3 regions of the Acidovorax carolinensis genome follow, and region 2 is predicted to be linked to each of the others. Evidence: predicted binding sites of a transcription regulator. Region 2 holds the regulator's gene; each other region holds the start of a gene.
What was found. Region 2 encodes LexA, which represses DNA repair genes until DNA is damaged. Its sites were predicted from a motif close to ACTGTATNNNNATACAGT; they were not measured.

Region 1 (6,172 bases), 990 kb from region 2:
CGCGAACGATCTTGAACAAAGGTCCATCGCGGTGCAGTTTGGGCTGGGGACGGGCAAAGCATCTGCGCCTGTCGCTGCGTTGCTGGGCGAACTTGGAGGTGTAGGCCTTGGCGCCCGCATTGCGTTGGCATTCCCGGCTGATGGTGCTCTTGCAGCGCCCCAAGGCCCGCGCTATGGCGCTGAGGCTTTGCTTTTGCTGAAGCCCCAAGGCGATCGCATGGCGTTCGCTCTCGCTCAACTGCTGGTAATTCTTCTTTGTCATCTTGACCTCAATTCTCGGTGTTGCACTTCGGAATTGAGGCCGCCAAGCGCTAGCGGCCAAAAAGGCTTGAAACTCTCAGAAACATGCCCACAGCTGGTCCGCCAGCATGACCATGAAGCCTGGCGCGGTGTACATCGCAAACACCGCCAGCAAGATCAGCACGGCGGCCACCCAGCCCAGCAGCCGGGCAGGGCGGGATGTGAAACGCGCAGTGGGGTTGTGCATGGTCGTTGCGGAAAGGGTGGTGATGGCTGTCAGGCGGGCTGCGGCGCGGCGCGCTGGATAGGCGCTTCCTTGATGGGCAGATTCACCAGCCCGGCGAAAATTCCCAGCCCGATCGCGATGTACCACACCACATCGTAGCTGCCTGTGCGGTCATACAGATAGCCACCCAGCCACACCCCCATGAAGCTGCCAACCTGGTGGCTGAAGAAGACAAAGCCGCCCAGCATCGACAGATGCTGCACGCCAAAGATCTGCGCAATCGTGGCATTGGTGGGCGGCACCGTGGACAGCCACAGCGCGCCCATCACGGCGGAAAACACATACACCGACAGCGGCGACAGCGGCACCAGCAGAAAAACGGCAATGACAACGGCCCGTGCAAAGTAGATAAAAGCCAATATGTTGCGCTTGGGGATACGCTGGCCCAGCGTGCCCGCAATGTAGGTGCCAAACACGTTGAACAGCCCGATCAGCGCCAGCGCATAACTGGCCACCTGGGGCGAGAGCCCATGGTCGCGCAGGTAGCTGGGCAAGTGCACGCCAATGAACACCACCTGAAAGCCGCAGACAAAATACCCCGCCGTCAGCAGCAGGAAACTGGGGTAGCGAAACGCTTCACCCAGCGCCTGCGCAATCGACTGGTCGCGTTTCATGGGAGCCGATCCGTGAAAACCGGGCTCGCGCAGGCCAAAAGCCAGGGGAATGATGAGCAGCACCATCAGCGCCAGCGCCAGCAGCGCCTGCTGCCAGCCCAGCCCGGCAATCAGCCAGCCCTCCACCGGCACCATCAGAAACTGGCCAAACGAGCCGGCCGCCGCTGCCACGCCCATGGCCCACGAGCGCCTTTCGGGTGCAATCTGGCGGCCCAGCACCCCGTAAATCACGGCATAGGTGGTGCCGGCCTGGGCCGCGCCAATCAGCACGCCTGCGGTGAGGGCAAATACGGTGGGCGTCGGCGACAGTGCCATGCCGGCCAGGCCCAGTCCATACAGCACCGCACCGCCCATCAGCACGCGAAAGGCGCCAAACCGGTCTGCGGCCATGCCCGCAAAGATGCCGATGATTCCCCACGAGAGGTTCTGGATCGCAATCGCCAGCGCAAACGACTGCCGCGTCCAGCCCATTTCCTGGGTGATGGGTTGCAGCCACAGGCCGAAGCCATGGCGAATGCCCATGGACAGCGTGACGATGGCGGCACCGCACGCCAGCACCTGGAACATCGACAGTTTGGGAGGATTCGTAGGCATGCGGGAAATGTAGCCAATCCCGCACCCCGTTGCCTGACGCCTGCATGACCCGGGGTGGCGCAAGGGAAGATGGCTGGGTATTTATCCAGTTCATGTCGCGCTGCGGCACTACAATCCGCCCCATGTCTGCCAAACCGTCTTCTGTGTCCGCCAGCGATTATTCCGAGGGTTCGATCCGTGTGCTCAAGGGGCTGGAGCCCGTCAAGCAACGCCCGGGCATGTACACCCGCACCGACAACCCGCTGCACATCATCCAGGAAGTGCTCGACAACGCCGCCGACGAGGCGCTGGCCGGCTACGGCAAAAAGATCAAGGTCACGCTGCACGCCGACGGCTCGGTGGGTATCGAAGACGACGGACGCGGCATTCCGTTCGGCATGCACCCCGAAGAACAGGCCCCGGTGATCGAGCTGGTCTTCACCCGCCTGCACGCGGGCGGCAAGTTTGACAAGGGCAAAGGTGGCGCCTACAGCTTCTCGGGCGGCCTGCACGGCGTGGGCGTGAGCGTGACCAATGCCCTGGCCACGCGGCTGGAGGCCAGCAGCCACCGCGAAGGCCAGGTGGCGCGCCTGGTGTTCTCTGGCGGCGACGTGGTCGAGCCCCTGGTGACCCGCGCCCTGGAGGCTGGCGAGCGCAAGCAGGGCACCACGGTGCGCGTGTGGCCCGACGCCAAATACTTTGAATCGAGCACCTTGCCGCTGGGCGAGCTCACCCACCTGCTGCGCAGCAAGGCGGTGCTGATGCCCGGTGTGCAGGTCTCGCTGGTCAACGAAAAGACGCGCGACACGCAAACCTGGCAATACAAGGGCGGCCTGCGCGACTACCTGCAGCAGACTCTCAATGGCGACCCGGTGATTCCGCTGTTCGAGGGCGAGGGCTTTGCCGACAGTGGCAACGACAACTTTGCCGAGGGCGAGGGCGCCTCGTGGTGTGTGGCCTTCACCGAAGACGGCCAGCCCGTGCGCGAAAGCTATGTCAACCTGATTCCCACCAGCGCCGGGGGCACGCACGAGAGCGGCCTGCGCGATGGATTGTTCAACGCCGTCAAGAGCTTCATCGAGCTGCACAGCCTGTTGCCCAAGGGCGTGAAGCTGATGCCCGAAGACGTCTTTGCGCGCGCCAGCTATGTGCTCAGTGCCAAGGTGCTCGACCCGCAATTCCAGGGCCAGATCAAGGAGCGTCTGAACTCGCGCGACGCGGTGCGGCTGGTAAGCGGCTTTGTGCGCCCGGCGCTCGAGCTCTGGCTCAACCAGCATGTGGACTACGGCAAGAAGCTGGCCGAACTGGCCATCAAGGCCGCCCAGACGCGCCAGAAGGCCGGGCAGAAGGTGGAAAAGCGCAAGGGCTCGGGCGTGGCCGTGTTGCCTGGCAAGCTCACCGATTGCGAAAGCCGCGACATCGCCTACAACGAAGTGTTCCTCGTCGAGGGCGATTCGGCCGGCGGCAGCGCCAAGATGGGCCGCGACAAGGAAAACCAGGCCGTGCTGCCGCTGCGCGGCAAGGTGCTCAACACCTGGGAGGTGGACCGCGACCGGCTGTTTGCCAACAACGAAATCCACGACATCTCGGTGGCCATGGGGGTGGACCCGCACGGCCCCAACGACTCGCCCGACCTGTCGGGCCTGCGCTACGGCAAGGTTTGCATCTTGAGTGATGCGGACGTGGACGGCTCCCACATCCAGGTGCTGCTGCTCACGCTGTTCTTCCGGCATTTCCCCAAGCTCATCGAGACGGGGCACATCTATGTGGCGCGCCCGCCGTTGTTCCGGGTGGACGTGCCCGCGCGCGGCAAGAAGCCCGCGGCCAAAATGTATGCGCTGGACGAAGGCGAGCTCACCGCCATCCTCGACAAATGCGCCAAAGACGGCGTGGCCCGCGAGAAGTGCCAGATCAGCCGCTTCAAGGGCCTGGGCGAAATGAACGCCGAGCAGCTGTGGGAGACCACGCTCAACCCCGACACGCGCCGCCTGCTGCCCGTGCAACTGGGTGACACCGACTTTGCCGCCACCGAGGGTCTCATCACCAAGCTCATGGGCAAGGGCGAGGCCGCTTCGCGGCGCGAGCTGATGGAGCTGCATGGTGACGCGGTGGAAGTGGACATCTGACCGCCTGTATCTGACCGCCCATTGCTGGTGCTTGCCATGCCCTCCATTTATCGCTTTTTAGGCCGTTTGCGCTTACTGGCTATGCCTCTGCTGCTATTGATAGCGCAGCAGTCAGCGCATGCCGACCTGTGGGCCTTTGTGGACGAGCGCGGCGTGACCCACTTCGCTGCAGAGCAGACGGATGCGCGCTACCAGCTGTTCTTTCGCGGCACGCAGTTTGATTCGTCGCGCGATGGGTCGCAGGGCGTATCGCGCTCGCCGGGGGCGCTGCCGGCGGCCGGCCCGCGCTTGCTGGCTTTTTTCGACATTTCGCCCGACTACAAGCGCGTCAAGCACCACCTGCGCGCATCGGCCAGTCACCAGGGCGTGGACTATGAATTGCTGCAGGCCCTGATTGCGACCGAGTCAGGGTTTGATGCCGGTGCCGTGTCACCCAAAGGGGCCATCGGGCTGATGCAGGTGATGCCGGCCACGGCGGGACGCTTTGGCGTGGCGGCAGATGCCCGCCGCACGGTGGCGCAGAAGCTGGTGGACCCGGCCGTGAATGTGTCTGCCGGCACCCGTTACCTGCGCTATCTGCTGGATTTGTTTCCGGGCCGCCTGGACCTGGCCCTGGCTGCCTACAACGCGGGCGAGGGCGCAGTGCAACGGGCGGGCAACCGGATTCCGGCCTACAAGGAAACCCAGAACTACGTGCGAACCGTGCTCGGCCTGTACGCCCAGCTCAAGCCGCCAGCGCCTGCGTTGGCCCAGCGTGCCGCCCCCGGCCGCGTGCGCATGGAGCTCTCGGGCAGCGCCCTGAACAGGGGCAATCTGCCCGCAGCGCGCGTCGCACCGCCCCAGAACGTGACTGAACCGAACCCCAACGAATGAGCGATCAACCCACTCTCGATTTCACCACTGCTGGCGACGGGGGCGACTCCCTGGATCTGGCCGGTTATGCCCAACGCGCCTACCTCGAATACGCGCTGTCGGTCGTCAAGGGCCGTGCGCTGCCCGATGTGTGCGATGGCCTCAAGCCCGTGCAGCGGCGCATTTTGTATTCGATGGACCGCATGGGCCTGGGTTACAGCGGCCCCACGCGCAGCACGGCGGCCAAGCCCGTCAAGAGCGCCCGCGTGGTGGGCGATGTGCTGGGCCGGTTTCACCCGCACGGCGACCAGTCGGCCTACGACGCGCTGGTGCGCATGGCGCAGGATTTTGCCCAGCGCTACCCGCTGATTGACGGCCAGGGCAACTTCGGCAGCCGCGACGGTGACGGTGCCGCCGCCATGCGCTACACCGAGGCGCGCCTGTCGCGCATCACCAGCCTGCTGCTCGACGAAATTGACGAAGGCACGGTCGATTTCATGCCCAACTACGACGGCAGCACGGAGGAGCCGCGCCAGCTGCCCGCGCGCCTGCCGTTTGCACTGCTCAACGGCGCCAGTGGCATTGCAGTGGGCCTGGCCACTGAAATCCCCAGCCACAACCTGCGCGAGATTGCCGATGCCTGCATCGCGCTGATCAAAACGCCTTCGCTGAGCCAGGAGGAGTTGCTCGCGCTGGTGCCAGGGCCTGACTACCCCGGTGGCGGCCAGATCATCAGCGGCGCGGGCGACATTGCCGATGCCTACCGCACGGGCCGGGGCAGCCTCAAGGTGCGCGCGCGCTGGAAGATCGAGGAACTGGCGCGTGGCCAGTGGCAACTGGTGGTCAACGAGCTGCCGCCCGGCGTGAGCACGCAGCGCGTGCTTGAAGAAATCGAGGAAATCACCAACCCCAAGGTCAAGGCCGGCAAGAAGGCGCTGAGCCAGGACCAGACCCAACTGAAGGCCAGCGTGCTGGCCGTGCTCGATGTGGTGCGCGACGAGTCGAGCAAGGATGCCCCCGTGCGCCTGGTGTTCGAGCCCAAGACGGGCAAGACGCCTCAGCAGGAGCTGATCACCGCGCTGCTGGCGCATACCAGCCTCGAAACCTCGGCGCCGATCAACCTCACCATGGTGGGGCTCGATGGCAAGCCGGTGCAGAAATCCATGCGGCTGATGCTGGAAGAGTGGATCGCCTTCCGCCAGGGCACCATCACCCGCCGCACGCAGCACCGGCTGGCCAAGGTGCTCGATCGCGTGCACATCCTCGAAGGGCGGCAGATCGTGCTGCTCAACATCGACGAGGTGATCGCCATCATCCGCCAGGCCGACGAGCCCAAGGCCGCGCTGATCGCCCGCTTTGCCTTGAGTGACCGCCAGGCCGAAGACATCCTGGAAATCCGCCTGCGTCAATTGGCGCGGCTTGAAGCCATCAAGATCGAGCAGGAGCTGAAAGAGCTGCGCGAAAGCCAGGGTAAGCTCGAA
Region 2 (6,172 bases):
AGGATTTCCATGAGACTTATTCTGTTGGGCGCCCCCGGTGCCGGAAAGGGCACGCAAGCCACGTTCATCTGCCAGAAATATGGCATCCCGCAAATCTCCACGGGCGACATGCTGCGCGCAGCCGTGAAGGCAGGCACGCCGCTGGGACTGCAGGCCAAGGCCGTGATGGACTCGGGCGCCCTGGTCAGCGACGACATCATCATCGGCCTCGTCAAGGAACGCATCACGCAGCCCGACTGTGCCAACGGCTTCCTGTTTGACGGTTTCCCCCGCACCATCCCCCAGGCCGATGCCATGAAGGAAGCCGGCGTCAAGCTCGACTATGTGCTCGAAATCGACGTGCCCTTCGACGCCATCATCGAACGCATGAGCGGCCGCCGCTCGCACCCCGCCAGCGGACGCACTTACCACGTCAAGTTCAATCCGCCCAAAGTGGCAGGCAAGGACGACGTGACGGGCGAAGACCTGATCCAGCGCGAAGACGACAAGGAAGAAACCGTCAAGAAGCGCCTGCAGGTGTACAGCGATCAGACACGCCCCCTGGTGGACTATTACAGTAACTGGGCCAAGGCCGAGCCCAATGCAGCCCCCAAATACCGCGCCATCAGCGGCACGGGCAGCGTCGAAGAGATCACGGCGCGCGCCCTGCAGGCCCTGTCCAGCTGAGCCTGGCGGCGTGCTGGAGCCGGCCACGGACCGTGGCCGGCCGGCACACATCAAGGCCACAGCGCGATCAAGGCAGCAGTTCGAGCATCAGCGCAATGCGTGCCTTCACCGCAGACAGGCCCCGGGAGTCCGGTAGAGCATCACCGGGCTTGGGTAATACCTGGCCCTCCGTGCAGCGCGTGGAGCGCACCACTTTCACACCAGCCGCCTGCGCGCGCAGTAATGCCGATTCGAGGGCCTGGTGAATCGTGCCATTGCCCGTGGCGGCCACCACGATGCCCTGCACACCATCACGCACCAGCGAGTCCACCAGGGCTCCCGTGGCACCCGCATAGCTCATGACGACCTCAACGCGTGGCCAATGCGTGCAATTTACTATTCTTTCGATAGCACATTGCGCTTGTCCCGATTGCGCTATAGGCCAATTTTGCACCAATCGCACAACACCCTCCTCCACCCAGCCCAACGGCCCGGCATCGCCTGAGCTGAACGCATCTACGCGATAGGGGTGCACTTTCTGGACACGCATTGCGCCGTGTACTGCGCCGGCCGCCACCACCACAACGCCCCGCGCCCCTGCTGTCATTGCCACGGCGACGGCATCGAGAAGGTTTTGCGGACCATCCGGCGTCAATGCCGTTGCGGGGCGCATCGCGCAGGTCAACACCACCGGCTTGTGGGCATCCAGCACCGACTGCAAAAACCAGGCGGTCTCTTCCAGCGTATCGGTGCCGTGGGTGATGACCAATCCTCGCACCAGGGGATCGGCTAGCGCTCTGGCACAACGCTCAGCAAGCAAACGCCACACGCTGAACTCCATGTCCTTGCTGTCCAGCTGCGCGATCTGCTCGGCCACCAGACCGCCACAGGCTGCCGCCTGCAGGCTGGGCACGGCATGCAGCAGCTGCTCCACGCCCACCTGTGCGGCGGTGTAGCCAATGTTGTCTCCCTGGCTGGCAGCCTTGCCAGCGATGGTCCCCCCCGTGCCCAAAACGACAATTTTTTGCGCGCTCACTTGCGTCCTTTGAAAAACTGGTGAAAAATACAGCTACTGGATTAATACACAGTAATCATACGGTTCCCCACCACCCTGGTGACACACACTGGAAATGCCATGCTCGACAACCCCAAGCTCACAGCACGCCAGCAACAAATCCTGGACCTTATCCAGGTGGCCATTTCCCGCACGGGTGCGCCACCCACACGGGCAGAAATCGCCACGGAACTCGGTTTCAAATCGGCCAACGCGGCAGAAGAACACCTGCAAGCCCTTGCGCGCAAAGGCGTGATCGAACTGGTCAGTGGCACATCCCGCGGCATCCGCCTGCGCAGCGACACAGTGCGTTCCATCAACGCCGCGCGCGGCACCCAGTTCAGTCTGCCCATGCCGGGGTTGTCGCAACTGGTTCTGCCCCTGATCGGTCGCGTGGCCGCTGGCTCCCCGATTCTCGCGCAGGAACATGTGGACCAGACCTACAGCGTGGAAAACAGCCTGTTTCAACACAAGCCCGACTACCTGCTCAAGGTGCGCGGCATGTCCATGCGCGACGCCGGCATCATGGACGGCGATCTGCTCGCCGTGCAGTCCACACGGGAAGCGCGCAACGGTCAGATCGTGGTGGCAAGGCTGGGTGATGATGTCACCGTCAAAAGACTGCGCCGCACGGCCGGTGCCATCGAGCTGCTTCCCGAGAACCCCGATTACCCCGTGATCGTTGTTCAACCAGGCGAGGCTTTCGAGATCGAAGGCCTTGCTGTGGGCTTGATCCGCAACACCATGCTCATGTAGTTGCGCCCTCTGTTGCGCGCCTCAGGTGGCGGGCGTTTGGCAAGCCGGCAGCGGCTTGCCAGCCCTGAGCGTGCGCACCGCGTTGCAATCCTGCCTGTGCTCAACCCCTGATATACGGAGTTTTCACATGGGACTTGCCTTGTTCGCTCTTTCTGCCTTTTCCCAGCCCCTTCACGCCTTCGTGCACTGGCTTCAACCCAGTCGATGCACGGACGATTCGCACAGTGCAGTGCCTGCAGTTCGCATCGTCAGCAACGCCCCCGAGGGGCTTTCATCCTGTGCAGTGCCCGGTGCCTCCGCAAAATCGAGGCCCCATTTCCAGCCGCCAGCGTTTGCTGCCGGCACGGCGGTGTCGGTGCCTGCCAGTCCCCACCGTCACGCTCCTGGTCGCGGGCACAGTGCGCCTCCCGGCTCCAGCGGGCCGACCGCTGCCAGCCACCATAGCGCCCGGCGTCCAGTGCGCGTTCTGCATGCGGCATCACGCCCAGAGGTCGGGCGCATGGTCATCGCGGGCCGTATGGCCGATGTCTGCGCGGAACTGGAGCGCATGACGGCATGCGAGACATGGCGCCATTGATGACTGCGCCCCTGGCTCTGGTGCCACAGGTGCCACAAAACGTTGCATTCTGATCAAGGCCGTCGGCCCCGCGAAATCGCCGCCCAGCTCCCGCCAAGGCACAATGGCGGGATGAATATTGTGATTCTGGATGACTATCAGGATGCGGTGCGTAAACTCCATTGCGCGAGCCGGCTCGATCCCTATTCAGCAAAGGTGTACACCAACACGGTCAAAGGTCAGGGGCAACTGGCCGTGCGCATGAAGGATGCAGACATCATCGTGCTGGTGCGTGAACGCACCCAGATCACGCGGCAACTGGTCGAAAAACTGCCCCGGCTGAAACTGATTGCCCAAACCGGCAAGATCGGAAGCCACATTGATGTGACCGCCTGCACCGAGCGCGGCATTGCGGTGGCCGAGGGAGTGGGTTCGCCGGTGGCCCCGGCCGAACTGACCTGGGCACTGGTGATGGCTGCCATGCGGCGACTGCCGCAATACATCGCCAACCTCAAGCATGGCGCCTGGCAGCAGTCTGGCCTCAAGGCGGCTTCCATGCCGCCAAACTTCTGCCTCGGTAGCGTGTTGCGAGGAAAAACACTGGGCATATGGGGCTACGGCCGTATCGGCCAACTGGTGGCGGGTTACGGCCGTGCATTTGGCATGAACGTACGCGTCTGGGGTCGTGACGCCTCACGCGCCCAGGCACTGACGGACGGATACCAGGCTGCCACCAACCGGGAAGAGTTCTTCTCGCAATGCGATGTACTGTCTCTTCACCTGCGGCTCAATGACGAGACCCGGGGCATCATTTCACTGGAAGATCTTTCGTGCATGAAGCCCACCGCGCTGCTGGTCAACACCTCGCGCGCCGAATTGATTGAGCCTGATGCCCTGATTGCGGCCCTGAACCGCGGACGCCCTGGTCTGGCCGCCGTGGACGTATTTGAGAGCGAACCCATCCTGCAAGGCCACGCCCTGCTGCGCCTGGAAAATTGTATCTGCACCCCCCACATCGGTTACGTGGAGCAGGACAGCTACGAGCTGTACTTCGGCGCCGCCTTCGACAACGTGGTGAACTACATCAAGGGCACGCCCACGAATATCGTGAACCCGGGCGCGCTGCAGGTTCGGCGCTGAACACACAGGCACATCGTCCCCTTCCCGCTGGCGCGCAACACGCGTTCATCCATAAAAAATGGCTTCCCGAAGGAAGCCATTTTGCTGGACAGCACCGCGCGATGCCGACCCAGGTCTTCGGACTTAATTCAAAGGCGTCTTCTTGCCGTCCTTGTAAACATACAGGGTGATAGCGGGATTCTTCATTTCTCCATTGGGCTCGAATGCGATTGTGGAGGTCACGCCCTTGAACTGCGATTTCAGCAATTCGGGGGTATAGACTTTGGGGTCCACCGAATTGGCACGCTTCATGGCGTCGACAATCAGGTGCGTGGCGTCATAGGTATAGGGGCTGTAAACTTGGAACTGACCTGGGTACTTGGCATCGTACTTGGCCTTCCATGCCTTGCCGCCTGGCATCTTGTCGAGCGACGCGCCACCTTCAGCGCACACCACGTTGGAAAGCGTCTTGGCACCGGCAGCCAGCTTGGCGATTTCGGAAGTACAGATACCGTCACCACCAAAATACTTCACGTTGCCCATGCCCAACTGTTCCATCTGGCGCAGCATCGGGCCGCCTTGAGGATCCATGCCGCCGAAGAAGATGGCATCAGGATTCTTGGACTTGATGGCCGTCAGGATGGCCATGAAATCGGTAGCCTTGTCGGTCGTGAACTGCTCGTCCACCACCTTCATGCCCTTTTCGGCAGCAACCTTTTTGAACACGTTGGCCACACCCTGGCCATAGGCCGTGCGGTCATCGACAATGGCAACCGTCTTGAGCTTCAGTGTGTCAGCCGCGTAGAAAGCCAGGCCAGCACCCAGGGCGTTGTCGTTGGCGATGATACGGAAAGTGGTCTTGTAGCCGGGCTTCGTCAGGTTGGGGTTGGTAGCTGCGCCCGTGACATGGGGAATGCCGCAGTCGTTATAGACCTTGGAGGCGGGAATGGTCGTGCCGGAGTTGAGGTGACCCACAACGCCCGCCACTTTGGCATCGCACAGCTTCTGTGCAGCAGCGGTGCCCTGCTTGGGATCCGCTGCATCGTCTTCGGCTTGCAACTCGAACTTGATCTTCTTGCCGCCAATGGTGATGCCCTGAGCGTTCAACTCTTCAATGGCCATGCGCGCACCATTTTCGTTGTCCTTGCCGTAGTGGGCTTGGGCACCGGAAACCGGAGCCACATGACCGATCTTGACCACTTGCTCTTGTGCAGAGGCCATACCAGCAACAGCCGCGATAGCAGCAACCACGGTCAGTTTCAACTTCAATTGCATATTAATCTCCAGTAAAGATAAACGCTGAGAATAATTCTTGTGTCCCAACGCAGGCGAACATATCGCAATTTACGGGCCAGATCATTAGGGAACACGCGTAAATGAGAGGGAAACCACAGGGAAAAACCCTGTCATCTCCCACGCTCAGTGGGATTGCCGCTGGCTAATTCGTCGGCCACGGCCTCATAGACCGCATGCCGCACCACCGATTCAATTTCTTCCCGCAGGCGGGGCAGCACGGAGCGGGTCTGTTCCTGAATCACCAGTGCAATCGCCTCACGCAACCGCTGATCCAGCAACACATCCACGCGCTGCATCACCCGGTGCACCATGTACTCTTCCATGCCCTCAGGCAAGGGGCGTCGCGGGGTAGGAGATGTCTGGACGGGCTTTGTGCCAGAAGTGCCTCGCACGGTCTTGTCCATCGATGGCACGGGCGCAGCAGGAATTGAAGCGCTTGCATGAAGCGATGGCGCAGTTTGCGCAACGGGGGAGGCGCCCCCCCGAGCAGATGGGCCATGTTGCGCCAGAGGCACTGAAACCGGGAGCACATCGGGCCCCTGCACCACTTCAGTGAGTGTCGGCACAAAACGGGGGAGCGGCTTGGGCGGGAGGGACATCAATCAGCTTTCAACACCAGATCATGGCGCGTGATGGCATAGCCCCGTGACGCATAGTGGCGCCAGCGGGCACGCGCTTCATTGCGATCTACCTCATCTGTGGCACTCACCACCTCCACCAACCGGTCAAAACTGCCAAACCCTTCA
Region 3 (6,172 bases), 220 kb from region 2:
TCGAGGTCGGCTCGTTCGTACCCGCCCGGCTGCTACCGCAACTGGCGGACACGGCCGAACTAGTGGACTATGCGCGGACCTTGCCAGGCCTCACGACATCGGTGCTGGTGCCCAACCTTAAGGGAGCGCAGGCTGCGTTGGACAGTGGTGCCCATGTGATGCTGCTGCCCCTGTCGGCCAGCCATGCGCACAGCTTGGCCAACCTGCGCAAGACGCCCGATGCCGTGGTGGAGGAGATCGGCCGCATCCGCAGCCTGCGCGACAGCAGCGGATCGGCCTGCCTGATCGAAGTAGGCATGAGCACCGCATTCGGTTGCACGATCCAGGGCCTGGTGGACGAGAGCGAGGTCATGCGGTTGGTACAGGCCGTGCTCGATGCAGGCGCCGACCGGGTGGGCCTGGCCGACACGGTGGGCTACGCCGATCCGCTGCAGGTCAAGCGCCTGTTCGAAAAGGGCTTTGCCGTGGCCGGCCACCGCCTGGCCTGCGGGCACTTCCACGACACACGCGGGCTGGGCCTGGCCAACGTCTTCGCTGCCTGGGAGACCGGCATCCGCCGTTTCGACACCTGCACTGCAGGTATCGGCGGGTGCCCCCATGCGCCAGGTGCCAGCGGCAACGTGTCGACGGAAGATGTGGCTTACCTGTTCGCCAGCATGGGCCAACCTACGGGACTGGACTTCGACAGCTTGATCGCGCTGCGGGCCCGCGTCACCGGTTGGCTGGAGGGCGAGGCGTTCTACGGGTCGGTCTGGCGGGCAGGGCTGCCCAAGACCATGCAGCCGCAGGCCGTTGGCACGGCCTGCGCATAAGACTGGACGCGCGTCAATCGGCCAGGAACCGGTGCGCGTCCAGAGCGGCCATGCAACATTGCACCGCGTCCGTCGACATCACCGTCGTCGGCACGGGCAAAAAATTCGAGTGCCACTTCCGCGCCGTTTCCTTGGACGGGTGTCGACCATGCTTCCAACACTGTGCGCGGCAAACTGGTTGGCATGTCATTCAATAGTAGAAAAATGCCCATGAAAATCCTAGTCCCCGTCAAGCGCGTGGTGGACTACAACGTCAAAGTCCGCGTCAAATCGGACGGCACGGGTGTGGACACCGCCAACGTCAAGATGAGCATGAACCCCTTTGACGAAATCGCCGTCGAAGAAGCCGTGCGCCTGAAAGAAAAAGGCCTGGTCACCGAAGTCATCGCGGTCAGCTGCGGCGTGCAGCAGTGCCAGGAAACCCTGCGCACCGCCATGGCCATCGGTGCCGACCGCGCCATCCTGGTGGAAACCCCTGCCGATCTCGACCTGCAGCCCCTGGCCGTCGCCAAACTGCTCAAGGCCCTGGTCGACAAGGAACAACCCGGCCTCATCATCCTGGGCAAACAAGCCATCGACGACGACGCCAACCAGACCGGCCAGATGCTCGCAGCCCTGGCCGACCTGCCCCAGGCCACCTTTGCCAGCAAAGTCGAACTCACGGCCGACAGCGTCAGCGTCACCCGCGAAGTCGACGGCGGCCTGGAAACCCTGGCATTGAGCCTGCCAGCCGTCATCACCACCGACCTGCGCCTGAACGAGCCCCGCTACGTCACCTTGCCCAACATCATGAAGGCCAAGAAAAAGCAGCTCGACACCGTCAAACCAGAAGACCTCGGAGTGGACGTCACCCCGCGCCTGAAGACCCTGAAGGTCACCGAGCCCGCCAAGCGCGGTGCCGGCATCAAGGTGGCCGACGTGGCCGCCCTGGTCGAAAAGCTGAAAAACGAAGCCAAAGTCATCTAAGGAGTACAAGAAATGACCACCCTCGTTATTGCTGAACACGACAACGCCACCATCAAAGGCGCCACCCTCAACACCGTCACCGCCGCAGTCGCCTGCGGAGGCGACGTCCATGTGCTGATCGCCGGCCACAACGCCAGCGCCGCCGCCCAGGCCGCCTCCAAAATAGCCGGCGTCGCCAAAGTCATCCACGCCGAAGCCCCCGGCCTGGAACATGGCCTGGCAGAAAACGTCGCCGCCCAGGTCCTCGCCATCGCCGGCAACTACAGCCACATCCTCTTCCCCGCTACTGCCAGCGGCAAGAACGTGGCCCCCCGCGTGGCGGCCAAGCTTGACGTCGCCCAGATCAGCGACATCACCAAGGTCATTACCGCGGACACCTTCGAGCGCCCCATCTACGCCGGCAACGCCATCGCCACCGTGCAAAGCGCAGACAGCGTCAAGATCATCACCGTGCGCACCACCGGCTTTGACGCCGCAGCGGCCACCGGAGGCAGCGCAACGGTTGAAACCACCGCCGCCACGGCAGACAACGGCAAAAGCCGCTTCATGGGCAGCGAAATCGCCAAGAGCGACCGCCCCGAGCTCACCGCCGCCAAGATCATCGTCTCCGGTGGCCGGGCCCTCGGGAGCAAGGAAAAGTTCGACGAAGTCATGACCCCGCTGGCCGACAAGCTCGGAGCGGCCCTCGGCGCCAGCCGCGCCGCGGTCGACGCAGGCTATGCCCCCAACGACTGGCAAGTGGGCCAGACCGGCAAGATCGTGGCGCCGCAGCTGTACATCGCAGCGGGCATCTCGGGCGCCATCCAGCACCTGGCGGGCATGAAGGACTCCAAGGTGATCGTGGCGATCAACAAGGACCCGGAGGCGCCGATCTTCAGCGTGGCCGACTATGGGCTGGAGGCGGACCTGTTCACGGCAGTGCCGGAACTGGTCAAGGCGCTCTGACCCAAGGTGTTGAGTTTGGCGCAGCATGCGTGCTTCATCCGCCGTGCGCAGGTGCGACTGCAGGCGGCTGCGCAGATTGACGCTCTTGCCTATGTACAGCGGCAGGTCACCCTCTTGCCCATGAAAGATGTACACCCCGGGCGCCGACGGCATGTCCGAGATGGCCTCACGCAGGTGCACGGGGTATTCGTAGAACCGGGCCTCGTCGAATTCAGGCCGGCGGCGGGCAGGAATGTGCATGGCAGCTCAGGTCTTGAATTGCTTGATGCTGGCGATCACAACGCCCCAGACCTCAATGGTCTGGCCATCCTGGGGAATGATGTCCTCATAGGCTGGATTGGCGGCTTGTAATTTGAGTCTGCCACCCTGCAGCCACAGCTTCTTGCAGGTGTAGGCCCCGTCAACCACCGCCACGACGGTCATGCCATGGCGTGGCTTGATGGCCCGGTCCACCAGGATGATGTCGCCATCGAAAATGCCTTCGTCGCGCATGGAGTCTCCCCGCACTCGCAGGGTGTAGGTGGCCTGGGGATGCAGGATGATGTGCCGCAGCACGTCAATGCGCTCTGCCTGTAATTCCTCGGCCGGGGACGGAAACCCCGCATGCACGCAGGTATCAATCCCCAGGGCCGACAGGCCAAGGACATAGGGCTCGGGAGCCAGGCAGGGCAAATCAAGAACCGGGAGCATGGGGGCAGCGCCAGGGCGAGCGGGAAGAGGCACAGAAAGGAACGGAGAAGGCTGAACGCCAGAGAGGTATCAGTACTGTGATTAACAACAGTATATTGCCTACTGTCGTTCCAGAGCGATTCCCGACCATCGTGGTCTGCCCATCTTCCAAACCAGCGCGTTTCGACCCGAACCAAAGTAAGGGGCATTCCTGACCCGTATGCTCTCGCCCCTTTGATGAACCGACGAATTGAAGTGAAACAGACCACGACCTGGTCGCGCATGTTGCGCCTGACCGCTTTCTTCATGCTGGCCGTTGCCAGCACGGCCCATGCCCGTATCCCGATCTTTGAAGCCCTGGACAGTGCATCCGGCCACCCCACCAGCTTTGCGCAATGCCCGCAGTTCTTCGCACAAGGCAAGCCGCCAGCCGTGTCGCCACGACCCCAACTTCGTGAGCTGTGCTACGAGGCCTTTGCCATCCTGCACAGTGAAGAAACCAAGACCCCGGTCTTCGTGGCCCAACGCCTGAACCGCGAGAGCATCGAGGATGCCGACGAAAAGCGTGCGACCAGGTTCTTTGCCGATGCCCGGCTACCCCGGCGGGAGCGCGCTGAATTGGAGGACTACAAGCGCTCCGGCTATTCCCGGGGCCATATGGCACCAGCGGGGGATATGCCGACACCAACGGCCATGGCCCAGAGCTTCAGCCTGGCCAACATGGTTCCCCAGAACGCCCAGCACAACGGGGGTGCCTGGGCCAAGATCGAGCAGGACACGCGGCACTACGTGCGCCGGGCCAAGGGGGATGTGTATGTGATTACCGGGCCGGTGTTCACCGAGGGTTCGCCTCGTATCGGCAACAACGGGGTGATGGTGCTGACCTACCTGTTCAAGTTGGTGTATGACCAGCACACGAACAGGGCCTGGGCACACTGGCAGCAAAACCAGGAAGGCGAGCGAGTCGGCCGGCCTATCAGTTACGAGGAACTGGTGAAGCGCACGGGCGTGGAGTTCTTGCCGGGTGTGGGGATGTAGGGTTTTGGGTGCTAACGGGCGCCACGCTTTTGCACCCGGAATGCGAATGTCCTGGTTCGAACCGGAACGCTAACGGGCGCGGCCAGCGCGACGCGGTAGCAGTCGACATACCGCAAATGACCTGCGCTTAGTTCATCCCCATGAGCAGTGCCCGAAACGCTTTGGCATTGAGCTGCGACTTGTCTTCCATGCAGTTGTTGAACACGGAGTGGGCGTACTTCACTGACCGGGTAATGGGATTGAAGCGTTGGGCCAGGGCCTGCAGTTCATCAGCCGTGTAGGCGTAGTCGAATCGCTCGGCGGCCGTCTTGGCCGGCATCACGTAAGCCTGCACATTGCGCCCATGCAGGCGCAGCAGGGCGTGCTCCGGGTGGGTGGTCTCCCAGATGGCCGGCACGCTGTAGGGTGAGCCCTGTGGTCCATCCACGATGGTGTGCACCATGCCGAGCTCGCGCAGCATGGCCAGGGTCTCTGCCGTGGTCTCTGCGTTCTCCCACCAGCTGGGGTTGCGAAACTCGATGCTCAGTGTGTGGCCCGGGAGGTGCTCCAGGCAATGCTCGATGTGTTCGACGGCCGCTTTATGGCGGGACACCTTGGGTGAGAACTGAAAGTGAACCAGGCCCAGCTTGCTGTTGGCCCTGAGGGGCACCAGACAGGCAGCAAATCGGCGCCACAGTTCTTCCCTGAGCTCCTCGGCCATGTCCTTGTAGACCATCCTGCGACCGGCACCCAGGGCCTGCTTGATGTCTTTCGGCAGCACGTCCGTACTGGTCCACTGCCCGGTGAACAGGCTGAAGGCCTTCACGTTGAACACGAACCCTGGTGCCGTGCGTTCAGCCCAATGCTGGGCCGTGGTCACGGAGGGGATGGCGTAGTAACTGGTGTCCACCTCGACCAGGTTGAACTGCGAGGCGTAAAAGCGCAGACGCGCCTCGGGCGACTTCACGCTCTCGGGGTAGAACGTGCCGCTCTCCAGGAGCGTCCTGTCTGTCCAGGATGCCGTTCCGACCAGTAACGTCATGGGTGCCTCCGTGGGGTCATCCTACATTGAGGAAGCTCTTTTCTCTGAGAGGATTGAGCCATGAAGAAGTCGAACAAGTTCTTGCCCGAGGTCCGCGAGCGGGCGGTGCGGATGGTGCAGGAACACCGGGGGGATTACCCATCGCTGTGGGCAGCCATTGAATCTATTGCCCCCAAGATTGGCTGCGTGCCGCAGACGCTGCATGAATGGGTCAAGCGATTCGAAGTCGATGCTGGCGTGCGCGAAGGCGTCACTACCAGCGAGGCGCAACGGGTCAAGAATCTGGAGCGCGAGGTCAAGGAACTGCGCCGGGCCAACGAGATACTGAAGCTGGCCAGCGCGTTTTTCGCCCAGGCGTGTCGGCGCCGATCCAAATCTGAGCCACCGTGCCGACTGAATATTGAGCCAGGGGTGGAAGCCGACGTTTCAAGGGTCGGCTGTGGATAAGTGTAGGTGCTATCCTGGTTTGCTGATCTCCTTGCTGATGTGTTGAAGGCGCTGGGCAAGCCGCGAAGGGCGTAGCCCGTAGCGGCTTGCCCTGCGCGGTGCCTGCTCAGAATGGGTCGGGCTCAGCCTGCGTTGAGGCACTCTTTCGGTCCTGTTCCCGGGCCTTGATCCGCTTCTTCGCAGCGGCCGTGCTGCGGCTGAACCGGATCGACTCGTTGCCCGTCTCCACGATGTGGCAGTGGTGCGTGAGACGGTCCAGCAGCGCGGTGGTCAT

Region 1: a site for LexA is predicted at 1,807-1,824, ahead of CBP34_RS13615 (DNA topoisomerase IV subunit B). Genes of this name have one in related genera too.
Region 3: a site for LexA is predicted at 3,488-3,505, ahead of CBP34_RS08050 (LexA family protein). Genes of this name have one in related genera too.

The regions. Positions count from the first base shown of each region.
Region 1 covers NZ_CP021361.1:2,914,901-2,921,072, reverse strand. The annotation lists gene CBP34_RS13625 (IS30 family transposase) at 1-262, opposite strand, end outside; gene CBP34_RS19680 (hypothetical protein) at 338-487, opposite strand; gene CBP34_RS13620 (MFS transporter) at 517-1,734, opposite strand; gene CBP34_RS13615 (DNA topoisomerase IV subunit B) at 1,857-3,839, shown strand; gene CBP34_RS13610 (lytic transglycosylase domain-containing protein) at 3,876-4,712, shown strand; gene parC (DNA topoisomerase IV subunit A) at 4,709-6,172, shown strand, end outside.
Region 2 covers NZ_CP021361.1:1,923,105-1,929,276, reverse strand. The annotation lists gene adk (adenylate kinase) at 10-666, shown strand; gene CBP34_RS09005 (asparaginase) at 734-1,681, opposite strand; gene lexA (transcriptional repressor LexA) at 1,781-2,455, shown strand; gene CBP34_RS08995 (D-2-hydroxyacid dehydrogenase family protein) at 3,144-4,151, shown strand; gene CBP34_RS08990 (branched-chain amino acid ABC transporter substrate-binding protein) at 4,275-5,405, opposite strand; gene CBP34_RS19995 (hypothetical protein) at 5,537-5,830, opposite strand; gene CBP34_RS08980 (DNA polymerase III subunit chi) at 6,025-6,172, opposite strand, start outside.
Region 3 covers NZ_CP021361.1:1,698,116-1,704,287, forward strand. The annotation lists gene CBP34_RS08030 (hydroxymethylglutaryl-CoA lyase) at 1-812, shown strand, start outside; gene CBP34_RS08035 (electron transfer flavoprotein subunit beta/FixA family protein) at 1,023-1,778, shown strand; gene CBP34_RS08040 (electron transfer flavoprotein subunit alpha/FixB family protein) at 1,791-2,723, shown strand; gene CBP34_RS08050 (LexA family protein) at 2,970-3,413, opposite strand; gene CBP34_RS08055 (DNA/RNA non-specific endonuclease) at 3,699-4,430, shown strand; gene CBP34_RS08060 (DUF72 domain-containing protein) at 4,558-5,451, opposite strand; partial or broken gene CBP34_RS08065 (transposase) at 5,512-5,799, shown strand; gene istB (IS21-like element helper ATPase IstB) at 6,005-6,172, opposite strand, start outside.